Regions from separate parts of the Vreelandella sp. DA03-1M genome, predicted to be linked through region 1. Evidence: predicted binding sites of a transcription regulator. Region 1 holds the regulator's gene; each other region holds the start of a gene.
The links. The regulator FNR, encoded in region 1, switches genes on or off when oxygen is low (the NO sensors DNR and NnrR bind a similar motif). The targets are predictions, from matches to a motif close to TTGATNTANATCAA.
Positions count from the first base shown of each region.

Region 2: a site for FNR is predicted at 2,520-2,533, ahead of ACXUPB_RS13570 (HAMP domain-containing protein). Genes of this name have one in related genera too.
Region 3: a site for FNR is predicted at 3,702-3,715, ahead of ACXUPB_RS11845 (cytochrome-c peroxidase). Genes of this name have one in related genera too.
Region 4: a site for FNR is predicted at 2,062-2,075, ahead of ACXUPB_RS22345 (copper resistance CopC family protein). Genes of this name have one in related genera too.

Region 1 covers NZ_CM146798.1:3,551,133-3,556,105, reverse strand. Annotated here, with positions in the region: gene ACXUPB_RS16630 (DUF294 nucleotidyltransferase-like domain-containing protein) at 1-841, shown strand, start outside; gene ACXUPB_RS16625 (3'-5' exonuclease family protein) at 847-1,500, shown strand; gene ttcA (tRNA 2-thiocytidine(32) synthetase TtcA) at 1,602-2,513, shown strand; gene fnr (fumarate/nitrate reduction transcriptional regulator Fnr) at 2,506-3,249, opposite strand; gene hemN (oxygen-independent coproporphyrinogen III oxidase) at 3,353-4,792, opposite strand; gene ACXUPB_RS16605 (sulfite exporter TauE/SafE family protein) at 4,881-4,973, opposite strand, start outside.
Region 2 covers NZ_CM146798.1:2,887,937-2,892,909, reverse strand. Annotated here, with positions in the region: gene arsB (ACR3 family arsenite efflux transporter) at 1-1,005, opposite strand, end outside; gene arsH (arsenical resistance protein ArsH) at 1,019-1,738, opposite strand; gene ACXUPB_RS13575 (arsenate reductase ArsC) at 1,890-2,303, shown strand; gene ACXUPB_RS13570 (HAMP domain-containing protein) at 2,777-2,908, shown strand; gene ACXUPB_RS13565 (SLC13 family permease) at 2,948-4,087, shown strand; gene ACXUPB_RS13560 (acetyl-CoA C-acyltransferase) at 4,133-4,973, opposite strand, start outside.
Region 3 covers NZ_CM146798.1:2,536,307-2,541,279, reverse strand. Annotated here, with positions in the region: gene cydC (thiol reductant ABC exporter subunit CydC) at 1-1,496, shown strand, start outside; gene ACXUPB_RS11850 (adenosine deaminase) at 1,546-2,538, shown strand; gene ACXUPB_RS11845 (cytochrome-c peroxidase) at 2,617-3,603, opposite strand; rRNA gene ACXUPB_RS11840 (16S ribosomal RNA) at 4,063-4,973, shown strand, end outside.
Region 4 covers NZ_JBTHGQ010000002.1:63,199-68,171, reverse strand. Annotated here, with positions in the region: one part of gene ACXUPB_RS22355 (IS3 family transposase) at 1-63, shown strand, start outside; gene ACXUPB_RS22350 (copper resistance D family protein) at 579-1,484, opposite strand; gene ACXUPB_RS22345 (copper resistance CopC family protein) at 1,488-1,859, opposite strand; gene ACXUPB_RS22340 (hypothetical protein) at 2,218-2,760, shown strand; gene ACXUPB_RS22335 (hypothetical protein) at 2,801-2,932, shown strand; gene ACXUPB_RS22330 (DUF411 domain-containing protein) at 2,946-3,359, shown strand; gene ACXUPB_RS22325 (DNA-binding protein) at 4,407-4,973, opposite strand, start outside.

The DNA of each region.
Region 1 (4,973 bases):
TATTGCTGAGAAGTACCGCGAACAGAGCTGCATGATGGTGATGGGTAGCGAAGGGCGCGGCGAACAAATACTAAAAACCGATCAAGATAATGGCTTGATTTTAGCCGACGATGCGCAGTGGCCAGATCTTATGAGCCACATGCAAACGCTCACTGATACCTTAATCCAGCTTGGCTACCCGCCGTGCCCCGGCAATATTATGGTTTCAAACCCTGAGTGGGTGGCCACAGTGTCGCAGTGGAAGAGCAATATTGCCAAATGGGCCAGCGAGCGGGATGGCGACAGCCTGATGAAACTGGCGATTATGCTTGATGCTCATGCCGTGGCCGGTAACCCCAGTCTGCTTGAGAGCGTACGAGAAGAGCTATTTGAATGCTGTTCTCGTGACGAGCTGCTGCTTTCGTACTTTGCTCGCACGGCGCTACGCTTTTCCACACCGCTGACGCTGTTTGGCTCGCTGAAAAAGCCTCAGCACGGTATCGATATCAAGAAAGGCGGCATTTTCCCCATTGTTCACGGCGTGCGCACCATGGCGCTGGAGCGACGAATCAAAGCGACCTCAACACTGGATCGTTTAGACGCGCTGGCCGCCGATGGCCGCTTGGATCGCCGGTTCGCCGACGATCTGGGCGAAGCACTGGCGCTGTTTTCCGAGTTGCGTCTCAAACAGCAGCTCACTGCCCTAGAGGCAAGTAGCACATCGCAAGAGGCGAACCGCACTAATCGTGTCGTGGTGCAAAGCCTCTCTTCGCTAGAACGCGACCTATTGCGTGAAGCACTGCATATTGTGAAAGACTTTAAGCAGCGGCTTTCCCATCGTTATCATCTGGAGTATTCGTGAGCGGAATGCGGCTGTTAGATCGACACGTGGCACTCTTTAGCGGTTCCTTACGTACCTTGCTGCGTCGCGAAAGCGACCGGCGACGTTGTGCTGATTCTCCCTATGCCTGGCTTTTTCAGCCCTATATGGGCGAAGAACTGGTAGCGCTTGCCTGCACATCAACGCCTATGCCGACGTCACCTGTGATCAGTTTGGCCGCCGTGGTGCTTAGCCAACAGCAGGTGCGTACCAGCCGTGCTTTTGTGCTGACGTTAGGCGCACCGGGGCAGGCTGACCATGCATCGCTGCGTCGCCATCACCTGCTGTGTCAGGCAGGGGAGGTGGCAGCGCCAAACCGCGACAATTTAAATGCGTTAGTAGAGTTTATTGGCAATCGCCCTATTGTCGGCTGGCAGTTAGACCAGCGGATTGGGGCGTTAAATGCGTTGCTGAGAAAGCGGTTGGATTTCGCACTGCCCAATGCCCAGGTCGACGTAGAAAAGCTGCATCAGCGCCAGCTGCGGCGCTTGCATCCGGAGATAGAGGCACCCAGTAGCTTTGCCCAAGCGCTGGCGTGCTGGCAAGTACCCGCGATGGGAATGCAGGGTGTGTTAGGTGAGGCCACTTCCAGCGCGCTGCTCTATATGCGCCTGCAGCGCATTATGGCAGAGGCTGCTTAGTAATAGGTCTGTATACGAGTAGTTGGGTCAGGGCGGTGAGTGTTGTTAGAATAGTAGCCACTTTTTCTTGAATGCCTTCCACCCTCGGCAGTGCTTATACCATGCAACCTCTTGATCATTTTGACCCTGCTTCCCTTGGAGCCGACCTCACTGATGTTGATCATGGCCAGTCAGAGCTGGCTGATGCTAAGCAGAAACGTGAATTTAACAAGCTGCAAAAGCGCCTGCGCCGAGAAGTGGGCAATGCGATTATTGATTACCAGATGATCAATGAAGGCGACCGTGTGATGGTCTGCCTTTCCGGCGGCAAAGACAGCTATACAATGCTGGAGATTTTGCGCAACTTGCAGCGCAACGCGCCGGTCAATTTCTCACTGGTAGCGGTCAATCTGGATCAAAAACAGCCCGGTTTTCCCGAGCATGTGCTGCCTGCGTATCTGGATAAGCAGGGCGTGGAATATCACATTGTCGAGCGTGATACTTATTCGGTGGTGAAAGAAAAAACGCCAGAAGGTAAAACGACTTGCGCGCTCTGTTCACGCCTGCGCCGCGGTTCGCTGTATGGCTTTGCCGAAGAGATTGGCGCCAATAAAATTGCCCTGGGCCACCACCGTGAAGACATCCTTGAAACCCTGTTTCTCAATATGTTCTTTGGCGGCAACTTAAAAGCGATGCCGCCTAAGCTACTTTCTGATGATGGTAAAAATATCGTCATTCGGCCGTTGGCTTACTGTAAAGAGGCAGATATTGCCGAGTTTTCACGGCTGATGGAATTCCCGATTATTCCCTGCAATCTATGCGGTTCGCAGCCCAATATGCAGCGTCAGGTCGTCAAAGAGATGCTCGCCGAGTGGGACAAAAAATTCCCCGGTCGCCTGGAAAGCATGTTTAAAGCCGTTACCAATATTGCGCCTTCCCAGCTAGCGGATCGCAATCTCTTTGATTTTGAAGGGCTAGAAGCCAAACAGGCAGAACTACTGGCCGGGCGTATCCAGGCATTTAACGTCAGCTAGCGTTTTGCTCCTCTTCGGCGAGGGTGATTAAGCGCTGCATATCAAGAATATTGACCTCTCGCCCGGATACCGCCACTACGCTCTGCTGCTGGAAGCGGCTTAAAATCCGGCTGACGGTTTCCACCGCTAAACCCAAATAGTTGCCGATATCGGCCCTGGGCATGGAAAGGCGGAAACTGTAGGGCGAGTAGCCACGGCGACGAAAACGATCTGAAAGCGTGATTAAAAAGCTCGCCAGCCGCTGGTCGGCGGTTTTACGTGACAGCAGGCGCATCATGCGCCGGTCGTCGCGCAACTCTTTGCTCATGCTGCGATACAGCTGGCCACGCAGTTCGGGCAACTCCTCAGAGAGTGAGTCCAAGCGATCAAAGGGAATCTCGCAAACGGTGGTCGTTTCCAAGGCAATTACACTCCCTGGGTAGTGCTCTTCATCGATCCCGTCCAACCCCACTAGTTCGCTGGGGAGGTAGAAATTGGTCAGTTGTTCGCTGCCGTTTCCCTCTGATGTGACTTGTTTCAAACTGCCCGAACGTACCGCATAAACGCTGGTAAAAGTATCGCCTTGGCGAAATAGTGGCTCGCCTTTTTTCAGCGGTGCGCGACGACGAATAATGGCATCGAACTGGCCCATATCGTCTATCTCAAGGGCAAGTGGCAAGCATAGTGAGCTCAAGCTGCAGGTTTGGCAGCGAGCTTCATGGAGTAGCGAGCGTCGGCGGCTCATGGGTTCCAACATGCATAACTCCTTGAGTAGCGTCGTGAGTGGCAGGTAATCATTACGCCGTGCTGAGGTAGGCTTCTCTTAGTATGGAAGCTTCATTTCGTTAGCGATAGCTTGTTTACACAATCTTTGAGTAGTGCTTGCCTGATTGCTGCGGCAGGTGAGCATCAAACGCCATGGCTAAGTGACGAATCAGCAGCCGTCCCATGGGCGTCGCGCTAAGCTGGTCGCCGCTGCGCGTCAGCAGGCCATCTCGCTCGGCGCCCTGTAAGTGCTCAAGCGCTTGCGCAAAGTAACGCGGGGCATCAATGTTCCAGCGTTGACCGATGGCGGCCAGATCAATGCGCATATCACACATTAGTCGCTCAATAACGTCCCGGCGGATCAGGTCATCGTCACTTAAGCGCAGCCCACGTACGGTTGCCAATTGGCCTTGATCCAGCGCTGCTTCATAGCGGGCCAGATCGCTAGGGTTCTGTGCATAGACGTCATCGACGCGAGAAATCGCCGACACGCCAAGCCCGATTAAGTCGCACTGGGCGTGACTGGAGTAGCCTTGAAAGTTGCGCTGGAGCGAGCCTTCGCGCTGGGCGATCGCCAAGCTGTCATCAGGACGAGCAAAGTGATCCATGCCGATGTGCACATAACCGGCCGCGGTGAGCATCTCAATCGTGGTGCGCAGAATCGCCAGCTTCTCTTCGCTGCCCGGCAGGTCATCGATGTTAATCCGCCGCTGGGGGGCAAAGCGCTCGGGCATGTGGGCGTAGTTAAACACAGAAAGCCGTGCGGGATTTAACTCGATCACTTGGCGCAGGGTGTCTGCAAAGCTTTTTTCAGTCTGAAAGGGCAAGCCGTATATTAAATCGAGATTGAGCGAACGAAAGCCCAGCCGGTGTGCTTCATCCATCAGCGTCTCGGTGAGTACCCGTGGCTGAATACGGTTAATGGCTTTCTGCACCAGCGGGCTTAAGTCCTGCACGCCTAAACTGATGCGATTGAAACCGAGCGACTGCAGGTGGCGCAGCGTAAATACGTCCGCTTCGCGTGGGTCGATTTCAATCGCGTAATCGCGATCAGACGCGGACGAGAGACCAAAGCGCGCGTCCAGGCGATCAATCAAGTCGCCCATCTGGTTCAAGTTAAGAAACGTCGGTGTTCCGCCACCCCAGTGCAACTGCTTCACCGGTCGTGTGGTATCCAGGTGGCGAGCGGTCAGCACCATTTCACGGTCAAGCCGGGATAGGTACGGCTCGGCCAGGGCGGTGTTCTTGGTGGCGATTTTATTACACGCGCAGTAAAAGCAAATTTTGCGGCAGAAGGGGATATGCACATACAGCGAAAGAGGACGTTGGCTGGCATTGCTGCGCTCTAACGCCTGAGTCAAATCGCTCGGGGTAAATTGGTCGTGAAACGACAACGCCGTGGGGTAGGACGTATAGCGCGGGCCGCTGGTGTCGTAACGGCGCAGTAAGGCTTCATCCCATTTTTTCTGCTCCGGTGCTGCCCCGGCCATGGTTGAAGTCATCGTAGAAGAAGCCGCGAGGGCATGAACGGGCATGAAGTGACGCTCCGGCGTTAAAAGTGGCGTTAAAGCTTTGATGCCAGCCTAACGCGCGGCGCCGATATAAATATTGAGCCATGTCATGTTAATGAAGATTGTGTGCTGTGAGTGTCCACAGCTGCCACAGCGCAAAAGCAATGATCGTCAGCGCGGCCACGCTGCGCGTTGCCGGGTGACG
Region 2 (4,973 bases), 660 kb from region 1:
TTCGACCAATACGCCAACAACGGTCGCCAGCGCAGCGCCCGACTGTAAGCCAAACAGCGCGATAGCCGCTGCCACGGCCAGTTCAAAGAAGTTGCTGGCGCCGATCATTGCCCCCGGTGCGGCAATGTTATGCGGCAATCGCCAGGCTTTAGCCCAACCATAGGCAATAAAAAAGATTAAAAACGTTTGAATAATCAGCGGTATTGCGATCAATACGATATGCAGTGGATTATTGAGAATAACCTCACCCTGGAAGGCGAACAGCAGCACTAGGGTAATGATCAAGCCAATCGGTGTGATGGGGCCAACGCGCTTCATAAACACATTGTCGTACCACTCGGCGCCGCGTTTTTTAATCAAGCTTTGCCGGGTGATATAGCCCGCTGCCAGAGGAATCACAATATACAGCACCACTGACAGGGCGACTGTGTCCCAGGGCACCTGAATATTGGAGATGCCCAGCAAGAAGACCACGATAGGAGCAAACGCGAACAGCATAATCAGGTCATTAAGCGCCACTTGCACCAGGGTGTAGGCGGCATCGCCGCGGGTGAGGTAGCTCCACACAAACACCATGGCGGTACACGGCGCAGCGCCGAGTAGAATGGCACCGGCTAGATACTGACTGGCTAGCTCGGCGGGAATAAACGGTCGAAAGATCACCATCAGAAATAGCCAGGAGATGGCGAACATGGTGAAGGGTTTGATCAACCAGTTAACAGAGGTCGTGATGATTAACCCTTTTGGCTGGCGCCGGACACCTAATAAGGAGGTAAAGTCAATTTGTGCCATCATGGGGAATATCATCGCCCAGATGAGTATTGCCACGGGTATCGATACCTGCGCCACTTCAAAGCGTGACAACGTTTCCGGTACCGCTGGGATAAATTGCCCGACTAAAATGCCCATCACAATGGCAAGTGCTACCCATAGTGAGAGGTAGCGTTCAAAGACTCCCATGCCTTCGGCAGTGGAGGGCGATGCGTTATCTTGCAGTGCTGACATGTGAAGCTCCTGATTAAATGGCGCGTTGATTAACCCGTTTGGAGACTTCTTCCGCGCTCTCTTTACGCTCCGAGTAACGATCCGTGAGCAGTTCGCTGCGGTCACGCACCAGCAGCGTAAATTTCACCAGCTCTTCCATCACATCGACGATACGGTCGTAGAAAGGGGAGGGTTTCATTCGGTCGTTTTCATCAAATTCCATAAAGGCTTTCGGCACTGATGATTGATTGGGAATTGTCAGCATGCGCATCCAACGGCCTAAAATGCGCAGTTGATTGACCGTATTGAAGGACTGGGAACCGCCGCAAACCTGCATCACTGCCAATGTTTTGCCTTGTGTCGGGCGTACGCCACCTAGCGAAAGCGGAATCCAATCTATTTGCGCTTTCATAATGCCGGTCATTGCGCCGTGACGTTCAGGGGAGCACCACACCATCCCCTCTGACCATTGAGCCAATTGGCGTAGCTCATCGACTTTGGGGTGGCTGGTATCTTCAGTATCCGGTAGCGGTAGCCCCCTAGGGTCAAAGATTCTTGTTTCTGCGCCCATGGCGTTTAGCAGGCGGGCAGCTTCCTCAACCGCTAGCCGACTGAAAGAGCGCTCGCGAAGGGAGCCGTACAGGAGCAATATTTTCGTTTTGTATTCAGTGCCTTGAGGTAGTCGCAGCTGTTCGTTGCTAGGCGCTTTAAAGAGTCCAGAATCGATATTGGGCAAATCATTGAGTGAGGTCATTGCGTTCTGCCTGTTTCACTGCATGTTAAGTTCATAGTGCCATCATATATGTTTTTTCGTATATTTCTAGCATTGGTGTATGTTTGCAATATTGCCGTCATGAATACGGCGTAAAGTGGCAGGCATTAACTACATAAGAGGCTGTTTATTTATGACGAAGCGCCGCGTGTTATTCCTCTGCAATGCTAATTCTGCACGCTCGCTGATGGGGGAGGCGCTGCTTCGCCATTTGGCAGATGATCGTTTTGAGTCGTTTAGTGCTGGTTCTGAACCGGATGAGCCCCATGCATTAACGCTGGAGGCGCTCCGCAAGCAGGGTCTACCCACAGAAGGTTTACGCAGTAAGTCTCTGGATGAGTTCGAGAGCGAGACTTTCGATTACGTCATTGTTCTGTGTGATAAGGCCCAGCAAGCCTGCCGGGATTGGCAAGGGCAGGCGGGCGAAGTGCTGTTCTGGGATATTCGCGACCCCCGTCTGATTGGCAAGCCTGATGCTTATGAGCAAGCATTACTAGAAATTCGTCGACGTCTGCATCTTTGGCTACCCCTGCATAAGTCTGCATAATTCTACTAAAAGGGGCAGGTCGAGATGAAATAGATCAATAACTTAGCGTCAAAGTGAGCTGGACGCTTGTGCTGTTAGCGTTCAGTGGTCTGGGCGGCGTCATTGGTGCTGTCCGCTAACCATTTTGGCCGAGAGGCGTTTACATCGCTCCATGAGCGGGACATGGCGCAAATCCTTGAGTGACATGGCACTTTACTCAATTTGCAGCGAGTGACTTTGATGCAGATCAACTGGCTCTGGTTGATCAATTAGCTGCCCCCTATCGGTCTTTCTTTAATAATCTCAGTTTACAGATGATGATGCTTGAGGAGCGCGATGTTCCTGGATTTCTGTCAGGGGAATCGCGTGTGGATGAAAGCAGCCAACGATTTGTATCGTGTGCCGAGACCTTTTAGATGCCTCAAGCCAGCGAGGTAACCACCGCTTGTGCGTTTTGAGCAAGTGTCATCGTTACTGTTGTGGGGGTGATAGCCGTGCTGGGGACAGCGCTGCTAGTGGTAGCTGTGGTCGCTTGGGGTGTGCGTAACAATGTGCTGCGTCCCTTAACCTCGATTACTCGTCATTTTCAGCGTATTGCTAAAGGGGATCTATCAGCACCTGTGTAGTCAGCGCTATCATGCGTTTTTCTCTGAGCGACTTATCTTTTGCAATTGATCCAACGGCTCATCTCGCCCGTCGTCTTTATCTCTCAGCGTTTACTTTACGATCCTATGCTGCTCTCGATGAGCGGCCTTTGGGTCGTTTTGTGGTGGCTGCAACCTCAGCCATTGTCTGATATGGCTGAGCGGGTGCATTGGAGCACGCTTGCTGTGTTGACCGGACTTATGCTGCTCAGCCGGTCGTTGGAGCTCAGCGGTTATTTAACTCTCTGGGGGCGCCAGTTATTGGCTCATCTTAGTGAGGAAAGGCGCCTAGCGGTTAGTTTGGTGCTGTTTTCAGGCCTGCTTTCTGCCGTCGTCACCAATGACGTAGCTCTGTTTATTGTAGTGCCACTAACCCTTGGCCTCGCCAGAATGACGACGCTGCCTATTGCGCGTTTAATTGTGTTTGAAGCGCTGGCGGTAAATGCAGGGTCATCGCTGAGCCCGATTGGAAATCCACAAAACCTTTATCTATGGCAGCTTTCAGGCCTACGCTTTGGCGAATTTCTATGGGTAATGCTACCGCTTAGTATTGGCCTAATGCTATTGCTCTTGCTGCTTGTTCCTGTGGCGTTTCCAAAAGCGCCGATTCATTTGAAGTCAGCTTCTCTTGGAATAGCGGTGCGGCAACAAAAGCCGCTATGGGCCGCGCTGATCGGCTATCCGCTTTTTTTGATTGCGGTGGACATGGGCTGGGTGTTGCCAGCGATGGTAGGCGTAATACTAGTGATGTTATTGGTGGCCCGGCGAGCGGTGTTCAGTATTGATTGGCTGCTACTGGTAGTGTTCGTACTAATGTTCATCAATTTAAGTGTTATCGGTGAGCTAAGTGTCGTTCAGCAGGCAATTAACATGATGCGCCAGTGGCCTGGTGGCGATATCAGCGTAGGTGTGCTGCTTTCACAGGCTGTTTCCAACGTACCGGCAACGCTGTTACTTGCGGAGCAGAGTGAGTGGCAGCCGCTTGCTTGGGGCGTCAGTGTTGGCGGCTTTGGTTTGGCGATCGGTTCAATGGCTAATTTAATTGCCCTGCGTTTAGCTCGCCAGCCGGGCATTTGGACAGAATTTCATCGTTGGTCTCTGCCTATGTTAGGGCTTGCTTGGCTGTTTGCTGCGCTATGGAAAAATGCCCTGTCGCTATAGCGCCAGGGCGTTACCCTCTCGAGAGTAGATCCTCACGAGGAGTGGTTAGTCGATGAGCTCGACGGCGACCGCCGTTGCTTCGCCGCCGCCAATGCATAAGCTGGCAATGCCGCGTTTTCCGCCTTTAGTACGCAGTGCATGAATTAGCGTGGCGATGATGCGTGAGCCGGTAGAGCCAATCGGATGGCCTTGGGCGCAGGCGCCGCCAAACACATTGACTTTGTCGTGGGGCAGTCCCAAGTCGTCCATGGCCATCAGTGTAACCACCGCAAAGGCTTCGTTAATCTCGAATAGGTCTATGTCATTCACGCCCCAATCGAGCTTTTTCAACAGCTTTTCAATTGCACCCACCGGCGCGATGGTGAACTCGCTAGGGTGTCGCGAGTGCGTCGTGTGGCCTAGCATTCGCGCGAGCGGCTTAATACCTTGCTGATCTGCAGCTTCCTGACTCGCCAAGATAAGTGCCGAAGCGCCGTCGGAAATTGAGCTGGCGTTGGCGGCAGTAATCGTACCGTCTTTGGCAAAGGCGGGTCGCAGCTGGCGGATTTTGTCGAGCTTAGCTTGGAAGGGCTGCTCATCGTGTTCGACAAGGGTTTCTCCCTGACGAGAGGTGACCATCACCGGTGCCATCTCTGCACTTAGATGGCCAGAGTTGGTGGCGGCCATAGCGCGCTCAAGGGAGGCAATGGCAAAATCATCCAGGCGCTCGCGTGTGTAACCGCGCTCAGTAGCCACATCCTGTGCAAACACGCCCATTAACTTGCCCGTTTCAGCGTCTTCCAACCCATCCAAAAACATATGGTCTTTTAGCTCGCCGTGTCCCAATCGGTAGCCGCCGCGTGCCTTAGTCAGCACGTGTGGGGCGTTAGACATGGACTCCATGCCA
Region 3 (4,973 bases), 1.0 Mb from region 1:
GCGGTGGCATTCGTTTTTTCGCCTTGGCGCGTACCATCGCCCGTTATGTTGAGCGGCTGTACAACCATAATACGGTGTTAACGCTACTGGCTGACTTGCGGTATCGGGTATTTGGCTATTTAACCTACTTCGACGATGCCCGCTTGCACGGTGAGCGTGCCAGTGACTGGCTAAGCCGGTTAACGGCGGATATCGACACACTGGATAACTTTTATCTCCGGCTCTTGGTGCCACCGTCAGTTGCGCTTTTGGGTGTGGTGGCCGTTTCGCTTTTTGTGGCTATCTGGTTGCCCGGTGTTGCTGTTCTGATGGCGCTGACACTAGGTGTGCTTTGGCTAGTGGCAACACTTTTGGCTGCTGTTTGGGGATTTTCGCAAAGCTATCAGCAGGTGGTTGATCAGCAGTCGCTACGCCGTTTAGTGGTTGACCAAGTGCAGGCCTCGGCTGAGTTGACGAGCTACCAAACGGCCGATTGGCACCGTACAATTATCGCCAGTCAAGAGCAGCGGGCGTTTAGCAACTTGCGCCAGTTAGGGCGCAAGACAGCGCTATTAAATTGCTTAGTAAGTGTGGGTAGTGGCGTCTTGGTAGTCGCAGTCGTGTGGTTTGCTAGCCTTGTGTTCAGCCAGCAATTGGTGGCGGGACCTATTTTGGTGATGGTTGCATTAATAGCTCTTGGGGCGAATGAGGCGTTTATGACGTTACCTGCCAGCTTTCAAAAGCTGGGCGCGAGTTATGCTGCGGTTCAGCGTTTAAATGAATTAGCCGATGTTCCAACGGCAAGTAAGACCTCTGCTACTCTGCCAGAAGGGCGCGGCCTAGATATTCAGGCGAATCAGCTCACCCTGCGCTATGCCCAGACATTAGAGCCCGCGTTAAGTAAGGTTGAGTTTCACCTGCCCGCCGGAAAGCGAGCGGTGATTACCGGCAACTCTGGAGCTGGTAAATCGTCTTTAGCCAGCCTGTTGATGGGGCGCTTAAAAGCGACTCAGGGAGAGGTGATGGTTGGCCAGGTGCCATCGCTGCAACTTTCGACCGAAAGCCGCGCTCATCACTTTGCCATGCTCACCCAGCAAGTAGACCTTTTTGATGCTTCTATAGTTGAAAATTTGCGCATTGCTAACCCTACCGCTAGCGATGTCATGCTTTGGGAGGTTTTGAGGGCGGTAGCGATGGACAGTTGGGTTGAGCAGTTGCCAAAAGGTTTGGCGACAGCGGTGGGGGAGAAAGGTCATCAGCTCTCAGGTGGTCAAGGCAGGCGTTTAGCTCTAGCGCGCCTGATGCTAGGTAACCCTCAAGTCGTTATTCTAGACGAGCCGTTTGCTGGTGTTGATTCAGCGACAGCTAAGCACATTGCGGCCTCTCTGGATAAATGGCTGATTAACCGAACGGCTATCTTCTTTGTTCATCAAGTGAGTTCGCTAAATCTATTGCCGGGGATCAAATACCATTGGCATCTAGATGCCGGTAAACTTAGCCAATGCCCGCTGAAATAATCGATAATGAATGACATTAAGTAATTGATAAGGCAGCTAGGAGCCCTCTATGCACGAATTTTTACGCGACCTTCCCAAAGTAGAGCTCCATTTGCACATCGAAGGCTCATTGGAACCAGAATTAATGTTTGCGCTAGCGCAGCGCAATGGAATTGAGTTGCCCTATACGACAGTTCAAGAAGCCAAAGATGCTTATCACTTCAACGATCTGCAGGGGTTCCTGAATCTCTATTTTCAGGGCATGAGCGTGCTGCGTAACGAGGAAGACTTTTACGACCTGGCGATGGACTATTTTAAGCGTGCGCGGGGGGAAGGTGTTGTTCATATCGACATGCATTTTGACCCCCAGGCGCATCTGCAACGTGGAGTTCCCCTTGAGGTGGTCATGGAGGGATTATTAAAAGCCAAGCAGGAAGCCGAGGAGACACTTGATCTCTCTATCGGCATGATTATGGCTTTTCTGCGCGATCGTCCTGCAGATGAGGCATTGCATGTACTTGAACAAGCCGCTCCCTATTGGAAAATGCTGGATGCTATCGGTCTGGATAGTGCTGAACAGAATAATCCCCCGGTAAAATTTGCTGAGGTGTTTAAGCGTGCCAAGCAGCTTGGGCTTGTGCGCGTGGCTCATGCGGGGGAGGAAGGCCCCGCAGAGTATATTAAAGAAGCTTTGGATGTGCTTGATGTGCAGCGCATTGATCATGGAGTGCGCTGTTTAGAAAGTGATGAAGTAGTTGAGCGTTTGCGCAGCCAGCAGGTTGTTCTAACGGTTTGCCCGCTCTCAAACGTCAGCTTAAAGGTAGTCGAGGATTTGCGTGATCATCCCCTGCCCAGGCTTTTGGCAAAAGGGCTGAAAGTGACCATTAGCTCGGATGACCCCGCCTATTTTGGTGGTGGTATGCTGACCAATCACATTGCTTGCGCCGAGGCGTTTGGTTGGGATGAGGCGGTTTTTCGTCAGCTAACCCGCAATGCTATCGAAGAAGCTTTTGCTACTCCAAAGCGTCGCGAAGAGCTGCTGGCTCGCTTAGCCGTAGTGTAATGTTTCACCGCCTGGTGGAATGACCAGGCGGTTGCTCTTGCTAGGGCGATAGTTTGCGTGTCGGTTTAGAACAGTAGTTCAGGGTAGAGCGGGTACGTCAAAATCAGGCATTTCACCGGTTAGTGTATGAAGGAACGCGGTAATATCACTAATGGTGTCATCATCAAATTCCCGCCCGAGCATTTCTTTGCCCATTATAGCGACCGCTTCTTCCAGTGTTTCAGTCGCACCGTTATTCATATACGGATAGGTCACCGCCACATTGCGCAGCGTAGGCGTCCTGAAACGGTACTTATCGCTCTCTTCTTCGGTGACTACGTAACGACCTAAATCGGTTGAGCCTGGAACCTGAATCGCATGAAATTGGCTATCGGTTAAGGCAGGGCCGCGATGGCAAGCGATACAGCCATTATCAACAAAAGCCACCATGCCGTCTTTGGCTTGCTGGTTAATTGCCTCTAAATCACCGTGTAGGTAACGATCAAAAGGTGAGTTGGGTGTATTGAGCGTACGCTGGAAAGCGGCCAACGCGTGGGCCAGATTATCATCGGTGATAGGTTCTTCTTGATCAGGATAGGCGGCGTTGAATTTTTCCTGATAGAGCTCGAATCCCACCAGCCGCTCCAGGGCCATTTCCAGATCCATCGCCATTTCTACAGGTGCTTCAATAGGGCCTAGTGCTTGGCCTTCTAAATCAGGCTCACGGCCATCCCAAAACTGTGCCCCTAAAAAGCCACTGTTCAACACGGTGGGGGTGTTACGTTCACCGACCTGCCCATCGTGACCAACAGCGCGAGGAATTCGGTCAGCCCAACCAAGCGCTGGATTGTGGCAGGTGGCACAGCTGATAACGCCACTCGACGAGATGCGTGGTTCAAAGAACAGCATGTTGCCGAGTTCTACCTTCTCTTCTGTTAATGAGTTGTCCGCAGGGATTGGCGGCAGGTAAGGCAGTGCCTCGAAGCGTTGGCGGTAATTTTCCAAGCCATCGTCAGCCATGGCTACGCTTGCAGCAAGAAAGCTGCTGGCCGCCAGTGCGGGTAGTAAGGTGGCTTTTACGGTCATGTTTAATCTCCCTCGCTTTTATAATCGGCATTTTGGGCTTCGTGCGAAGAGCCCAACGTCCACTGTCTGTAAGCTTATGGGAGAAGGGGGTAGCCGTTTTGACCCAGATCATATCTTGCGTTGCTTTATGGCGCGTGCATTGTGAGCCCTAATCTTTAACGACTTTTAGTAATAAATGTTCAAATCGCTGTTGACCCTAGCGGTGAATCGGGTAGTATACGCACACGTCAACGGGGCACGGCCTCATCGACTGGCTCTTTAACAATTTGATCAGGTAATTCATGTGGGCGCTTGCTGACGTTGGTGACAAATCACCGAATATCAAGGCAAGCGACTCAAGCAATAAGGTTTTAAAGGATTCGTCCTTTGGGATCTGTTTTGAATGAATTCGTTTGAACCTTGAGCCAAGTTTGGTTCGCTTCTGTTGCTTCGGTGACAGGCAAGAACCGCATAGATCTTAAACTGAAGAGTTTGATCATGGCTCAGATTGAACGCTGGCGGCAGGCCTAACACATGCAAGTCGAGCGGTAACAGATCCAGCTTGCTGGATGCTGACGAGCGGCGGACGGGTGAGTAATGCATAGGAATCTGCCCGGTAGTGGGGGATAACCTGGGGAAATCCAGGCTAATACCGCATACGTCCTACGGGAGAAAGGGGGCTTCGGCTCCCGCTATCGGATGAGCCTATGCCGGATTAGCTGGTTGGTGAGGTAACGGCTCACCAAGGCGACGATCCGTAGCTGGTCTGAGAGGATGATCAGCCACATCGGGACTGAGACACGGCCCGAACTCCTACGGGAGGCAGCAGTGGGGAATATTGGACAATGGGGGCAACCCTGATCCAGCCATGCCGCGTGTGTGAAGAAGGCCCTCGGGTTGTAAAGCACTTTCAGCGAGGAAGAACGCCTATCGGTTAATACCCGGTAGGAAAGACATCACTCGCAGAAGAAGCACCGGCTAACTCCGTGCCAGCAGCCGCGGTAATACGGAGGGTGCGAGCGTTAATCGGAATTACTGGGCGTAAAGCGCGCGTAGGCGGCGTGATAAGCCGGTTGTGAAAGCCCCGGGCTCAACCTGGGAACGGCATCCGGAACTGTCACGCTAGAGTGCAGGAGAGGAAGGTAGAATTCCCGGTGTAGCGGTGAAATGCGTAGAGATCGGGAGGAATACCAGTGGCGAAGGCGGCCTTCTGGACTGACACTGACGCTGAGGTGCGAAAGCGTGGGTAGCAAACAGGATTAGATACCCTGGTAGTCCACGCCGTAAACGATGTCGACCAGCCGTTGGGTGCCTTGAGCACTTTGTGGCGAAGTTAACGCGATAAGTCGACCGCCTGGGGAGTACGGCCGCAAGGTTAAAACTCAAATGAA
Region 4 (4,973 bases), on a different replicon from region 1:
CGGCGGCACAGTGCTATTGGGATGATCAGCCCAGAGGCCTTTGAAGCCCGAATGATCGCTTAAACCAGTGTCCACTGTTGCTGGGTAAGATCACCTCCCCAGCCGCCAGTTCTAGCTCTTCAGGGTCGAACCACATATCGCCAGCCTCGAGACTGATCGTGCGGTCGACGTCAGACTCAGTTAGGCCGCTATCCCCGCCGCCATGGCCAGGTGCAGCCCACGTGGCGCTTGTTACTAAGCCTAGTGAAAGAGCAAATAAAGACGTTACTAAAGTGTTTTTGCGCATGGTCATTTACCTCAGAGGTTATTGTCACTTGTTCTTTATACGGTGTTAACCTGAAACGAGCCTGAACCTAACGTAATAATAGGATCTGCTGCACAACAGTATTTCTAATATGATGATGGATCCTGACTAGATACTGCTCTCTAATTAGTGTCAACACTGCAGCAATGACTTTTCGTCTTTTTGGTGCAATGCCTATGGCAGCATCCGCCTAAACCTCAGTGTACGGCCCACAAGAAGGCGACCGTTAATGTTCGATCTCTGGATCGGCTCTACAAGGTGGTTGCCCTGTTGGTCACCCATTCGGTGATGTCACCCTTGTCAGCACCGCCGTAATCAGCAGGACAACCACGACCAGCACCACCTCCAGCGCAATACTGCGCTGCAAACGTCGTGGGGCTGTTGCGTCGCCGCTCTCAAAGGCAGGTACAAGCCGCCACTTGTTCGCGGCAGCAAATAACAGCAGCACCGCGACAATCAATACTTTGCCGATCAAGAACTGTCCATATGCCGTGGTGAGCAGGGGTGTGAGACCGCCTGTTAGCAGCGTGGCCAAAGTGACGCCCGCCAGTACCAACACGCCAACTCCGCCCATGGCGAGTTGCCCGAAACGGGTCAGAATACGGGCGGTATTGCCGTGGTTGTAATGTTGCCCCACTAAGTGGAACAGCGGCCACAGCGAGGCTACCCAGAACGCCGCCGCCATCAAGTGAATGATCAGCAAGCCAGCCAGAACGAGGCGTGGGGTGTTCACCGTATGTCCCACCTGCACGAACGCCAGCATCACCAGTAACACGCCCACTAGGCTCAAGCTATTGGCTGTTTTTGAGAGTGTTAAGTTATTGAGCTGAATCGCCTGGACCAACAGCAAGCCAGTTACCACCAGTATCAGCCGGGTCCCGGACGCACCCTCGAACACGATCCCGAGTAGCATTGGGTTGGTTGCAGCCGCTATATTGCCGCCCCCAAGGTAACCAGCTTCTAAAGGCCACTGGAACAGAATCAGGATAATCCCGGCCCAGACAGCAAGGACACCCATGCGGGCGACGTGCCTCCGGTCATGTTCAGGGAGTTGGGGAAATGCTAGACGAAACAACACGGCTCCCGTCGCGACTAGGGCACTGAGGTAAACCCCGGCCGCCACGAGAATCATCGCGACGGTCCAGACGTCGAGGCTATTTACGGAGAACCACCAGGCCATGGGTCAGGGCTCGACCGAGAAGTTAAAACCGTCGGTCATCATGTGCCCGTCATCCGATAGGCCGCGCCAGCGTACCTGGTAGTCCCCAGCCGAAAGAATTTCACCTGGTTTTACGAAGTAGCGTTCGACCTGTTCACTGCCTGGCTGACCATCAAGAGGAACAGAGCCGTCCGGGCCTGTCACTTCAAACTGGGTGATACGCATCATGCCACCAAACTCAATGCCAATCTCTGCTGGGGAATCCTGAATGGTCACGCCATCCTTAGGTGAAGTGCTTGCGCCCCCTTCATGGGCCAGCACTGGGATTGCTAGCGACAGCAACAGCGTTGCTAAGGTAGCGTGAATGATAGGGAGCGAACTCGTCTTCTTTTGCATACCGTATCCTTATATATTTTTAGGGTTGAATGGATGCCGTTACTTCATCGCGGAGGCGCTAAAACTGATTCGGCTGAGCCTTCTTACATCGTTCATCTGCCCTGTTTGGCGAACAAGGCGCATGGCGTCGTGCTTTTCTTCATGGAAATGAGTCGGTGTTATAACGTGCCAACCTGAAACAGGGCTGAAAATGGCGGAAAAAATGATCTGTGACAACACTTAGGTATTGGGATCGGTTTCTCCTTTACCTTTGGGCCACCTATAGGTTGTAGGTTTATAACGAAAGCTAACTCCGCCTTCTTCCATTTTTAATGGATAAGGCGATGTCTCGACCAGCAACATGATAAGAGGAAATATCATGGTTAAGCACAAGATGATCTTTGCCATTGGTCTGGCTGCAAGCCTCAGTGTCCCCAGCAGCGCCATTTTCGCTCAAGGTATGAGCCAAGGCGCCCAAGGTCAGGGCAATATGATGGACGGCCAAGTCGGTATGGGTTCGGGCATGATGATGGGCAGTCAAGAAGACATGTACCCAGGAATGATGATGGGAGGGCAAAGCGGGATGATGCCTTGTCCAATGATGGGAGGCATGGGGAGCATGGGCGGTATGCTCGACGAGCAGCAGATGAGTACCATGCGTGAGATGCGCCAAGAACACCGCGCGGCCCAGCTTGAGCGGATGGGCGAATTGATGAACCTGCGCGACGACATGATGCAAATCATGCAGACTGAACGCCCTGAACAATGGAAAGTAAAGACGCTGCATGCTCAAATGGCCAGCCTTCATGGCGATATGATGGCTGATAACGTGCGCATGCATAACCAGATGCAGGACTTACTAACCGACGAGCAGCGTGAACAAATGAGTGGAAGCATGCCCAGCCACCATGGCTCGCAATAAGCCATGGGGATTGCCTATTCCTTATAGGAGTGATGCCATAATGAACGCGAAATGCTTTGCTTTTATGGGGTCAATGGGGTGGTTAGGCTGGTTGATGCCCCTGGCCATGCTGTTATTAGTTGGCTTGGCGATCGCGTCGCTGGCCAAGTACCTCTTCAGTCGTTCACGTTAAGGAGTTGAAAATAATGCGACATATGACAACCAAACTTTTGCTCTCGGGTTTCATGCTGCTTGGGACGGTCTCCGCTCAAGCGGCGTTACCGCCAGAGGCAACACTGTATAAAAACCCCCAGTGCGGCTGCTGTGATGAATATGCGCGCCATCTTGAGAAACTTGGCGTAGACGTCACCATTATTGATGACGTCGAGCTGGGTGATATCAAGCAGCAGGCGGGCGTTCCCTATGGTCTGGGATCGTGCCATACCATCGAAATAGGCGAGTATTGGGTTGAAGGTCACCTTCCGATGGAAGCCGTAAAGGCGCTGTTTGAGCAACAGCCTAAAATAGATGGAATTGGTTTAGCAGGTATGCCGATTGGTACGCCAGGTATGCCAGGGCCACAAGACGGTCCTTACGATGTCTACGCGTTTACAGACTAGGAAGATGAGCAGTTTATGACCCTTTAATTGAGTGATCAAAGCTGGCCTGTTGGTTGCGGTGCTCTTTCGCTGACTCTAAAGCTTTTCATTTATAAAAATTCTACCGATTTCGCTTACGTCAACCATATTGTTTACGGCTCGAGAGTTTTCACATAGCCTCGGCCAAAAGCAGCCTATTATTTGCGTCTATCAAACTAATTAAAGTTAGAGACAGTGCAAGTATTTCTCAGTAGTTGCGACCGAGGCATGGCCCAGTCGGTCGCGCACGTAGAGCAAGGCATAGGTCTGAGCCTTGGATTGCATCATTGAGTACAGCGTATGCGTGGGATTGGTGATGGCACTCAGGAGATCAATCGATTGATGCTTGCTTAGCACCCAAATTACGGTTCGTGGCGTCTTCAGCGTGACATCTGCGGTCGTACGTCTTCCTCCACTCGCACCGACGTGAGCGAGGAGGCCTGTAGGTTGCCTAACCATTACCGTTTTCATGGCATACGGAACAGTCATCACCCAACCACACTTGGTGCCATACCGATAGAATGCGCAAAGAAGTCGTAGCCGGGCATTCACCGTTGCTGCGGCAAGGCACCGCCCTCGGGGCTTAGGTTCCAGCCCCGGAACTCCGCGAATACCGTAGTTTCTCGGTCATTGCCCACATCACGCCAGTCAATAGCATTCACCTCACACCAGCCAAAGAACTGATACAACGCTTTCCGGCATGTTATCCACGACTTCCTGGATTGAACCCTGCCACGCTTGATCAGATGCGCTATACAAATGTCCAGGGCTTCCTCAGTAATCTTTCCCTCCCTAGATATAAGGATTGGAAAGCCGGTGTAATTTGGGTTTGAACTTGCTCGTGCTGGAGAAGAATCCATTCTGCGCTTCTACCAGGGTGTATCACTTTGGCAATCGGTAATCAGCCAAGCTGGCGCACGTACCAGGTGCCTATGATAATATCAGCAGTGGCCACGGTTGGTGCCATTATCAGCATGAGCCCGGTCAGTAACCTGGCTGACCTGTACCTCATCACTCTGCCTTTGGTCCCTAGTCTTTTTTGTTTGATTTTAGCCGTTTCTGATGGTCAGCTAACTGCTTGCGCAGATCCTCTTCGCGGGATAAAGCGATTGCCAGCTGTGTCCGGGTTTCTGAGTGCTCTTCCTGAATATTTGCCAACTCCTCAATCCGCTTAGTCGCTGTCTTCAGCTCGCTACGGGCGTCGCTGGAAGATGTCTTGATCTTGTCGAGATCGGTACGAAGCGTTGCGTTCTCGTCCTGCAGCTCACCGCTGCGCCTCATAACAGAGGCATTCTCCGCACGTAGGCTGGCATGTTCCTGCTGAAGAGAAGAGAGGTCTTCGTTGACGGCCTCGAGCGTTTTCTGGAGCTGCAATTCACGTTTACTAGAGGTTTCCAGTTCCCGTGTAGCGGCTTTAAGCTCGCTTTCAATTGTGGCCAACCGGGCGCTGCTATCGGCTTTCTCGTCTCGCAAGTGGTCGACCAACGTTTGTTGCCGTTGCGCTTCAACACGCATGGTTTCCAATTGCTGATTCTGGCGGGAGAGCTGGTCTTGTAAATCGGTAACTCGTCCCATAGCATCCGCTGCCCGCTGCCT